DNA from 4 places in the Rhizobium sp. AN73 genome. Region 3 is predicted to be linked to each of the others. Evidence: riboswitches for the same ligand, from Rfam matches in the RefSeq annotation. Region 3 holds a riboswitch; each other region holds the start of a gene.

Region 1 (2,195 bases), on a different contig from region 3:
TGCGACCGGCGGGCAAGGCCGAGCGTTTTATCTTCGCAAGTGCCGCAGCCGTAAAGGCGGCCTCGTGATCTCGAAAATAGGCGAGCGCCGCTTCCCGGTCGGGGTTTGCGCCAAGAACTGCCTTGAAGGCAAGGCGGTGCACGGCGCAGAAGGCGCCGTGACCGGGAACGGCAAAACGCAGCGCATCGAGTTCGTCACTCCATTCGGCTGCGTCCTGCATGGATTTAAGCCGACTGGAAACGCTTCAGGAAAAACGCACTCAATGTTCCGAGCAAGGCCCAGAAAACAAAGCTGGTCACGGTGGCGGCAACGATAAACTGACGCTCCAGCGGCAGCGGTGCCAGCGCGTGTTCGCCTTCCGGCGGCAGGGGCGCACCCACGACATGCGGGGCAACAATCAACACCAGCGCCAGTACGATGGCCCAGGGTTCGCGGCGAAACGCGATGAGCGCAATGCCGCCCGCGGTTGCGACAACCGTCGAAAGCCACCAGATTTGCCGTGCCTCAAGGGCGGCGGCCGGGCTTCCCGGCAGTTCCGGTGGCAGGCCGATCATCGGTGCGAGCATGACGGCGGCAAAACCGGCCACGCCCCACAGAAGACCTTCGCGCCAGCCGGCATTGGTGCCACGCAGCGAGATGAGGCCAGTCAGCACCAGCGCGTAACCGATCGCGGTCAGAACATTGGCAGCCAAGGTATAGGCGGTGCGCTCAAAACCATCGGCCGGAGCCCAGGCTTCCTCATTGTGCTCATGGGCGGGAACCGCAGCGGCATCCGCGCCGGTCGTGGCTGGAGCATCATGGCTGTGAGGCGCTTCACCGCCGGCATTTTCATAGGTTTCCGCCTTGAGGATCAGCGGTGTGGTGCCGAATGCCTGCATGGCCGAGACGGCAAGGCCACCGACGATACCGACGAGAACGGCGGTAAAAACGATATTACGAAAAAACGACATGCCTCACCCCTCAATGGCAGGGAAAAGCATTGGCATGACGTGTGTCATGCGCGGCATTGTGAACGGCTTCCACATGCGAAAAGCCGACAAAACCGACGACGAACAGGCCAAGCATGATCGCTGTCAGCGATTGTGCAAAGCTGCCCGTTTTGGCTGAAACGGCAGCATTTGCCGTATTCTGGTTGATGGACATGGTGACCCCTCTCCCGGCGCGACCCCGCGCCTTTAGACGCGGCGGAACGGCAAAAGCCGGACAGCCGCATGCGATACACTTCACCACGGGGATACGAGACTGACACAGGGAAGCAGCGTCGCCACCCTGAAATTCCGCTCTTCCGGACACCCCGCCGGCATGGACATTTCCGTGATGGCAGGTCTCCTGGCTTGCGGGTCAAAACCTGAAACACCTTCCCGGCATCGCCCTCGCCCAGATCCGGCGAGACAGCTTACCAGTGGCACTTCGCTTCAGGCTCTCCGCTCACAGTTGCGGGGGCAGCCACGAATGAGGATTTCTCCCTATCGTGTTCCCTTTTCACCTTCCGGAACGCCCGGAAGGAACCATCACAGGATTGTTATCCGTCGGGTGGGTGCGGGAGTCAATGGCGACGGCGCGTCCGACACCTCACGACGCTACCCTCTCGGCGTCATCCTCGGGTCAAGCCCGAGGATGACGGAGGAGAGGTATCACGCCCTACCGCGACGGTATCGCCTTCAGATAGGCGGCAATCGCGTTACGGTCGTCGGCGCTCAGATGCGCCATGTTCTGCTGCACCTTGACCATGGAGCCGCCGACGCTGTCGAATTCCGGGGTGAAGCCGGTTTCAAGATAGTTGGCAATATCGGCCGTCGCCCAGCTTCCGATACTTTTGGAACCGGGGGTAATATCGGGAATGCGGCCCTCGCCTTCCGGGTTGGGGCCACCGGCCAGCCATTTGCCTTCCAGAAAACCACCGAGTGCATTGCGCGGCGTGTGGCATTCGCCGCAATGGCCCGGCCCTTCCACCAGATATTGGCCGCGCAGCAATTCGGCATTGGCATCGGCAAGTTCAACACGGGGTGGCCCGGACGTATCGAAATAGAGGAACTTCCAGCCGCCCAGCGCCATTCGCATGTTGAAAGGGAACGGCAGCTCGTGATCCGGCGCGTCATTCTGGCTGGCGGGCAGAACGCGCAGATAACCGAAGAGGTCGTTGATGTCCTTCTGCGTCATGCGGGCATAGGAGGCATAGGGGAAAGACGGGTACA
Region 2 (2,195 bases), on a different contig from region 3:
CCGGCGCTGAAGGGCATACAGCCGCAGCAATAACGGCGCGGGTGTGCACCCGTTACGAAGCGAGTGAGCACGAAGCTCCCTCATGGTTTGATGGCAAGGTTGGAAAATCTCTCCTTCGTCATGCTCGGGCCTGTCCCGAGCATCTGCAACCTATCGTTTTTTATGACATGTTGGCAGATCCTCGGGACAAGCCCGAGGATGACGTCGAGTATGGATGGAGGTGTGAGCCGTCTAAGGAGCAGGGTTACCCTCCGCGCGCCTTACCGCCCGCCCCAGCGATTGCGAAACACCAGCTCCTCCAGCGGCACCCGCTGCCGCCAGCCCTTCACCGCCAGTTCCGGTTCGGTGTAAAGCGCATCGACGCGGCCGAGGCACAACCATGCGACGATTTCGATGTGGTCGGGAATATCGAGAATGGCGCGAATGTCGCTGTCGTGGAAAATGCTGACCCAGCCGACGCCTATGCCTTCGGCGCGCGCCGCAAGCCAGAGATTCTGGATGGCGCAGACGGTGGAATAGACATCCGTGCGTGGATTGTGGGTGCGGCCCAGCACCACCTTGCCACCGCGTGTCGGGTCGCAGGTGACGCAGATGCTGAGCGGCGCCTTGCGGATGCCCTCCAGCTTCAGGCTGCGATAAAGTGCCTGCTGCTCCCCCTCGAACATCGCCGCCGCCTCGCCATTGGCACGGGCGAACGCAACCCAGGCCGCCTGCCTGACGGCACCATCCGTGATGAGCGTGAAATTCCACGGCTGCATGAAACCGACGGAAGGCGCGGAATGCGCCGCCTTCAGCAAACGCTCGACCACATCGTCCGGCAATGGATCGGGCAGGAACTGGTCGCGCACATCGCGGCGGGTTTCGATGACACGGTAGATCGCCTCGCGCTCCTCCTCGGAAAACGGGCGAGCGGGCGAAAGCGCATAATCGAACGCATTGGCATCGAGTGAACTGGTCGCGAGCGGATCGGTCGGCATCGTCTATCCCCAACAATGCTGGCGCGCCGCCACGAAAACCGGCTCCGGTTTCCGCCTGCACGACACGCTTCTTCAACAACCTGCCGCCGTCCACGCGGGCCAGTCTATCCTGTCAGGCCGGTCTTCTGACTCGGCATCATCCGCCCGCTTTCGCCTTCCCGAATTGCTTCAGTGGCATCAGAAAAAGGGCATCCGCCTCACAGCGCTGGGCACGTTCCGGTTTCGCACCGGATTCCCGATTCTCCCGCCGCAAATGGCGGGCACCTGACGCAAGAACCTATGGGCAAGAAAGCTTGCGAATACAAGCATATTGCAGAGCGATGCGGCAATGTGACCATGGCGAGCCCCCTCCACCTCCGTCATTCCGGCCTTGAGCGGAAATCCAGCCAGCCCAAGTCCTTGGGCTGAAAAGAATCCTTTCGCCGCGCAGACGCGCGTCGGCTGGATGCCGGATCAAGTCCGGCATGACGGAAGCAGCACTCCTTATCACATCACTCCACGGGGAAATAACGCACATAGGCGAACTCGTCACCATCGGGTGACCAGTTGGGCGAGTTCATCGTTCCCTGCCCGCCAAACAGCTCGAACAGCGTTTCGACATTGCCGCCATCCAGGTCCATCAACCGCACGCGTACATCAAGATCGCGCGGATGGTCGAAGACATCGGCGTCATAGGAGACGAACACCACCTTGTCCCCCTTGGGAGACGGATGCGGGAACCAGTCGCCATAGGCACTGTCGGTGATGCGCTCGACGGCCGAGCCATCCACCCGCACGCGCCAGATCTGCATCAGGCCGGTGCGGCTGGAATTGAAATAGATCCACCCGCCATCCGGCGAATAATCCGGCCCGTCATTGCGGCCCTCACCACGGGTAAGGCGCGTCTCAACACCGCTGTCTATGTCCATGGAATAGATATCGAAAACCTGATCGCGAATGCCGCAATAGGTGAAACTTTTCCCGTCCGGCGACCAACCGTGCCAGTAGGAAGGAAGGTTCTTCGTCATCAGCCGCGGCGTGCCGCCCGTGGACGGTAAAAGATAGATGGCGCTCTTGCCGAACTCCACCTTGTCGGAAATGGCATACAGCGAACCATCAGGCGAAATGCCGTGGTCGTTGTTGCAGATCGTAGCAAAGCCGGTATCGACCTTCTCCGGCGAAGTATCACCGGCAAGAGACAACCGATAGAGCAGCCCTTCAGCGTTCAACAGCAGATAT
Region 3 (2,195 bases):
GGCCAAAGCCAGCCCCGCCCTGCCAAGATTGACGGAAAAACCGTTCACTTGGCGAGGCCGGCGGCGGAAACTGCCTCGGCCAGCGTTTCAATTCCTTCGATCGTGCGGATGGTCGGGTTCATCGCCTGCGCGTCCATTTCAAAGACATGGCCGTCCTTGACGGCGGGCATGATGCTGGCAACCGGATCGGTGGCGAGGAACTTGCGCTTGACGGCAATGTCATCGGCGGGGAAACGACGGCGGTCCATCTTGCCGGCGACAATCACCGATGGATTGGCCTTGGCTATGGTTTCCCAACCAACGGTCGGCCATTCCTCATCGCTTTCAATGACGTTCTTCAGCCCGAGCGCGGACATGATGTAACCCGGTGCGCCATTGCGGCCCGCCACGTAAGGGTCGATATCGAGTTCAGCGCTGGAGAACCAGAAGACGGCGGAGAGCTTGCCATTTGCCGAGGCGATCTTGGCGCGGGCGGCTTCCTCGCGTTTCTTCAGGTCGGCCACAACTTCCTCGCCGCGATCCTGCACGTTGAAGATCTGCGCGAGTTCGCGGATTTCCTGGTAGATCAGCTCCATGGTGAAAACGGATTTGCGCACGCCATCGCCACCGCCGGAATTGTCCTTGCCCATGCAATCGGCCGGCGAGGTGTAGACGGGAATACCCAGTTCAGCGAATTGCTCAGCGGTTCCGACAACACCCTCTGGGCCGATCTGCCACTGGAACTGCGTCGTCACGAGGTCCGGCCTCTTGCCAACCACCGCCTCGAAGCTCGGATCGTTATCGGCCAGCCGCTCCACTTTGGCGTTGGCCTCCTCATAACCCTTCAGAACCGGGCCGATCCACAACGCCGTGCCCACGACCTTGTCGGCAACACCGAGCAGATAGAGAACCTCGGTCGTGCTCTGTCCGACCGATACTAGTGCGGGCGGGCGCCTGCTTGAAGGTGATTTCGTGGCCGCAGCTGTTGATCGTCAGCGGATAGACGGTTTCTGCCGCCTGAGCAGCACCGACGGGCAAGGCCGCGAATGCGACGGCCAGAAGACCGGCGGAAACCGGCAGGTGTTTGAAATGAAACATATGTTCTCCAGTCTAAATAAAGTGGCGTGATCCGCAGGCGCGCGCGTCAAAACGCGTAGCGACAGAGCGGCAGCATGTGTGGAGATGGAGAACGGGACACGGAATACGTTTCCGCAGACGGAAAGGTCATAATCAGCTCCTCTTCCGGGCATCCCCGCCCGTAACGATGGTCCATATTATGACGGCAGGTCTCCTGGCTCACGAATATGCGCCGTTCATCTGCCTTCCCGCATCCTTGAGGATACAGTGGCACGACGCTTTCACACGTCACGAGGATGAACGGCAATCCGCTTACAGTTGCGGGGGCAGCCACGGCATTGGGCGATAACAATCACCCGCACCATGTTCCCTATTAATCCCTTCGCCCTTCGGCTTCAGGAACCGTCGGTTTCTGACATACGGGGCAAGCGGCGGGGCGTCAATTGCGATAGTGCCGCACCTCAGCACAAAGACGGGCCTGCCAGCGCGAAAATCTTTGCGGCACCGGAGCCTGCCGGCTGTGGCAGGTTTTTCGACATGGTGGTCAGAGTTTCAATCACCACCAACCCGGATTGCGCAAGAAAATCAATGAAGTAACCATTGTCGCGCATCGCATCGAGGCGGACAAGCTCATCGTCGAGATCGGCAAAATGCCGTTTCACCAGCGCAATCGCATCCGTCTCGTCAGCCGCAACGACCGGGCCGACAATATGGCCTTTTCCTGCCGCCCGGCGCAGTGCAAAGCCGGTAAGATGGCCCGCCTCGAACAAACCGTAACCCGTATTCTGCGCGAGAAGACGCTGCAAAACGCCCCGGCGCGAAGCACCGAACGCTGCGCGGTCGATCTCCGCCACCTCTGGCAGATGATCTTCCGACAGTGGCTCTATTTTTTGTTTTCTGCCAAGCGCCGGCATCTCGAAAAGACAATTTGTCCGTCCCCTGAAGAGATGGACTTTTTCCGAATCCCCGGCAAAGCCGAGCCCGGAAAACAGCCGTCGCGACACATCCGTGGCGTTCAGCCGCAGGCAAACGGCGGGAAACTTCGCAACAAGTTTCCGCACCAGCCAGGGAGCAACGCCCTGCCCCTGCAGACGCGGCGAAACGATGACCATGCCAAGCGTCGCAAACCCATTCTCATA
Region 4 (2,195 bases), on a different contig from region 3:
AGCGGGCAGGAGGTTCTTGTCCCGGTTTTTGATCGCTCTCGCGAAATAGCCATTGCCTCCGCCCGCGCCATCGCGCCGGAGACCCGTTTCATCCTTGCCGAAGGCAACTACCTGCTGCTGAACGAGGCGCCGTGGACGAAGCTCTCCGTCAGCTTCGATCTCGCCATCTTCGTGGGTCCATCTGTTGCGGTGCTCGAGGACCGCCTGCGGCAAAGATGGCAGGGCTACGGTCTCGATGCGACTGAGATCCACGCCAAGCTTTTCGAAAACGATCTTCCCAACGGAAAACGGGTGATCGAGAACTCTCGGCCTGCCGATATTCACATCGATATCTGGGAATAGGCCAACCCTTCCCGTTCCGTGGGTGACAGCGAGCATTCGCTGTTAAGCCTTCATTGACCATGTGTTGAATCTTTTTGATCCACAGGGTGGGGCTTTTGTGTGTCTAATTATTGACGAAAAAATTTCCTCATATACTATATGTGGTGTTCGAGGTTCTTCCGATCTCGCAAGTGTCGGGAGCTAAGACGGGAATTCGGTGCGCAACGCCATCATGGCCGAGCAATGCCGAAACTGCCCCCGCAACTGTAAGCGGTGAGCATCGTTCCGATTTGGGTCACTGGAGCCGAGGGCTCCGGGAAGGCCGGGATAGATGTTTTGACCCGCAAGTCAGGAGACCTGCCTTGAGCGAAAACGTCCACGGGCGGGGTGTCCGGAAGGAAGGTGTATGACGCAAATGAATTGCGTGCGCCCTTTTCTGCCCCCTTCCAGAACAAGCTTCGGGGTGAAGTCATGCCAGTGCATTTTTTTAAGTTCCTGCGCTCGTCGGCGTAGAGAGTGATCTTACGTGGCCCGGAGCATTTCCAGGAAAAGTGGACCCCGGTTTTACGTCCGGAAATGCAACAAAACGCTCCAAGCCGCAACTCGCCTGAATGACAGATCCATCGCCACCCGATTGCGATTGCAATCGGCAATGTTGAGCCGTGCGCAAAAGCGGCTTCGAAAGAGGAAATCATGAACGTCACCGTTTACAGCAAACCCGCCTGCGTCCAATGCACCGCCACCTATCGCGCGCTCGATCGCATCGGCGTCAGCTACGAGATCATCGATATCTCCGAAGATGCGGATGCGCTCGATCACGTTCGTGGCCTCGGTTACATGCAGGTTCCTGTCGTCGTCGCCGGCGAACGCCATTGGGCGGGTTTCCGGCCGGACATGATCGGCTCGATCAGCTGAGGAGGCGGCGCGATGGGGCTGATCGTCTATTATTCCAGCCGGTCCGAGAACACTCATCGCTTCCTTCTAAAGTTGGGGCGGCGAGTGCTTCGCCTGCCGCTCGGCGCCGAGGAGGACGTGCCTCAGGTGTCGGAGCCCTATGTTCTCGTCACCCCCACCTATGGGGGCGGCGGCATTAAAGGAGCGGTGCCGAAACCGGTCATCCGGTTTTTGAACGAGCCCTCCAACCGACATCTCATTCGCGGCGTCATCGCGGCGGGAAATACGAATTTTGGCGCAGCTTTCGCATCTGCCGGAGATATCGTGTCGCGTAAATGCGCGGTGCCGTTTCTCTATCGCTTCGAGCTTCTCGGCACGGAGGAAGATGTCGCCAACGTCAATCATGGATTGGAACGATTTTGGACACGCTGACCTCGAATGCCGCGCGCAACAAGGATGCCAAACCGCCGGCGTCCGTAACCCAGAAACCGCTGGATGTGGGCCTGGATTATCACGCGCTGAACGCGATGCTGAATCTTTACGATAGCGAAGGGAAAATCCAGCTCGACAAGGACCGTCTTGCGGCGCGGCAATATTTCCTCCAGCACGTCAACCAGAACACCGTCTTTTTCCATAACCTCAGGGAAAAGCTCGATTACCTGGTGACGGAGGGATATTACGAGCAGGAGGTGCTGGACCAGTATTCCTTCAATTTCGTCCGTGACCTTTACGACGAGGCCTATGCCAGAAAGTTCCGCTTCCCGACTTTTCTCGGCGCTTTCAAATATTACACCTCCTATACGCTGAAGACTTTCGACGGGAAGCGTTATCTGGAGCGTTATGAGGACCGCGTCTGCATGGTGGCGCTGGCTCTGGCGCGCGGTGACGAGAAACTTGCCCGCGATCTGATGGATGAAATCATTTCCGGCCGCTTCCAGCCGGCAACCCCGACCTTTCTCAACGCCGGCAAGAAAAGCCGC

The links. Region 3 has a riboswitch for cobalamin ahead of RBH10_RS07470 (ABC transporter substrate-binding protein). Riboswitches for the same ligand answer to the same signal wherever they lie in the genome.
Region 1: it holds a riboswitch for cobalamin, as region 3 does, so the genes downstream of both, RBH10_RS18475 (CbtB domain-containing protein) here and RBH10_RS07470 (ABC transporter substrate-binding protein) in region 3, are expected to answer to the same signal.
Region 2: it holds a riboswitch for cobalamin, as region 3 does, so the genes downstream of both, bluB (5,6-dimethylbenzimidazole synthase) here and RBH10_RS07470 (ABC transporter substrate-binding protein) in region 3, are expected to answer to the same signal.
Region 4: it holds a riboswitch for cobalamin, as region 3 does, so the genes downstream of both, nrdH (glutaredoxin-like protein NrdH) here and RBH10_RS07470 (ABC transporter substrate-binding protein) in region 3, are expected to answer to the same signal.

What each region holds. Positions count from the first base shown of each region.
Region 1 covers NZ_JARWME010000002.1:1,726,910-1,729,104, forward strand. The annotation lists gene RBH10_RS18465 (hypothetical protein) at 1-220, opposite strand, end outside; gene RBH10_RS18470 (CbtA family protein) at 225-950, opposite strand; gene RBH10_RS18475 (CbtB domain-containing protein) at 961-1,143, opposite strand; cobalamin riboswitch at 1,302-1,528, opposite strand; gene RBH10_RS18480 (cytochrome c) at 1,642-2,195, opposite strand, start outside.
Region 2 covers NZ_JARWME010000002.1:938,104-940,298, reverse strand. The annotation lists gene RBH10_RS14590 (DUF2865 domain-containing protein) at 1-33, shown strand, start outside; gene bluB (5,6-dimethylbenzimidazole synthase) at 261-977, opposite strand; cobalamin riboswitch at 1,075-1,260, opposite strand; gene RBH10_RS14580 (TolB family protein) at 1,469-2,195, opposite strand, start outside.
Region 3 covers NZ_JARWME010000001.1:1,655,939-1,658,133, reverse strand. The annotation lists gene RBH10_RS07475 (iron ABC transporter permease) at 1-48, opposite strand, end outside; partial or broken gene RBH10_RS07470 (ABC transporter substrate-binding protein) at 45-1,017, opposite strand; gene RBH10_RS07465 (hypothetical protein) at 952-1,107, shown strand; cobalamin riboswitch at 1,243-1,478, opposite strand; gene RBH10_RS07460 (GNAT family N-acetyltransferase) at 1,518-2,195, opposite strand, start outside.
Region 4 covers NZ_JARWME010000002.1:2,515,226-2,517,420, reverse strand. The annotation lists gene RBH10_RS22335 (nucleoside triphosphate hydrolase) at 1-342, shown strand, start outside; cobalamin riboswitch at 476-701, shown strand; gene nrdH (glutaredoxin-like protein NrdH) at 1,015-1,236, shown strand; gene nrdI (class Ib ribonucleoside-diphosphate reductase assembly flavoprotein NrdI) at 1,249-1,647, shown strand; gene nrdE (class 1b ribonucleoside-diphosphate reductase subunit alpha) at 1,635-2,195, shown strand, end outside.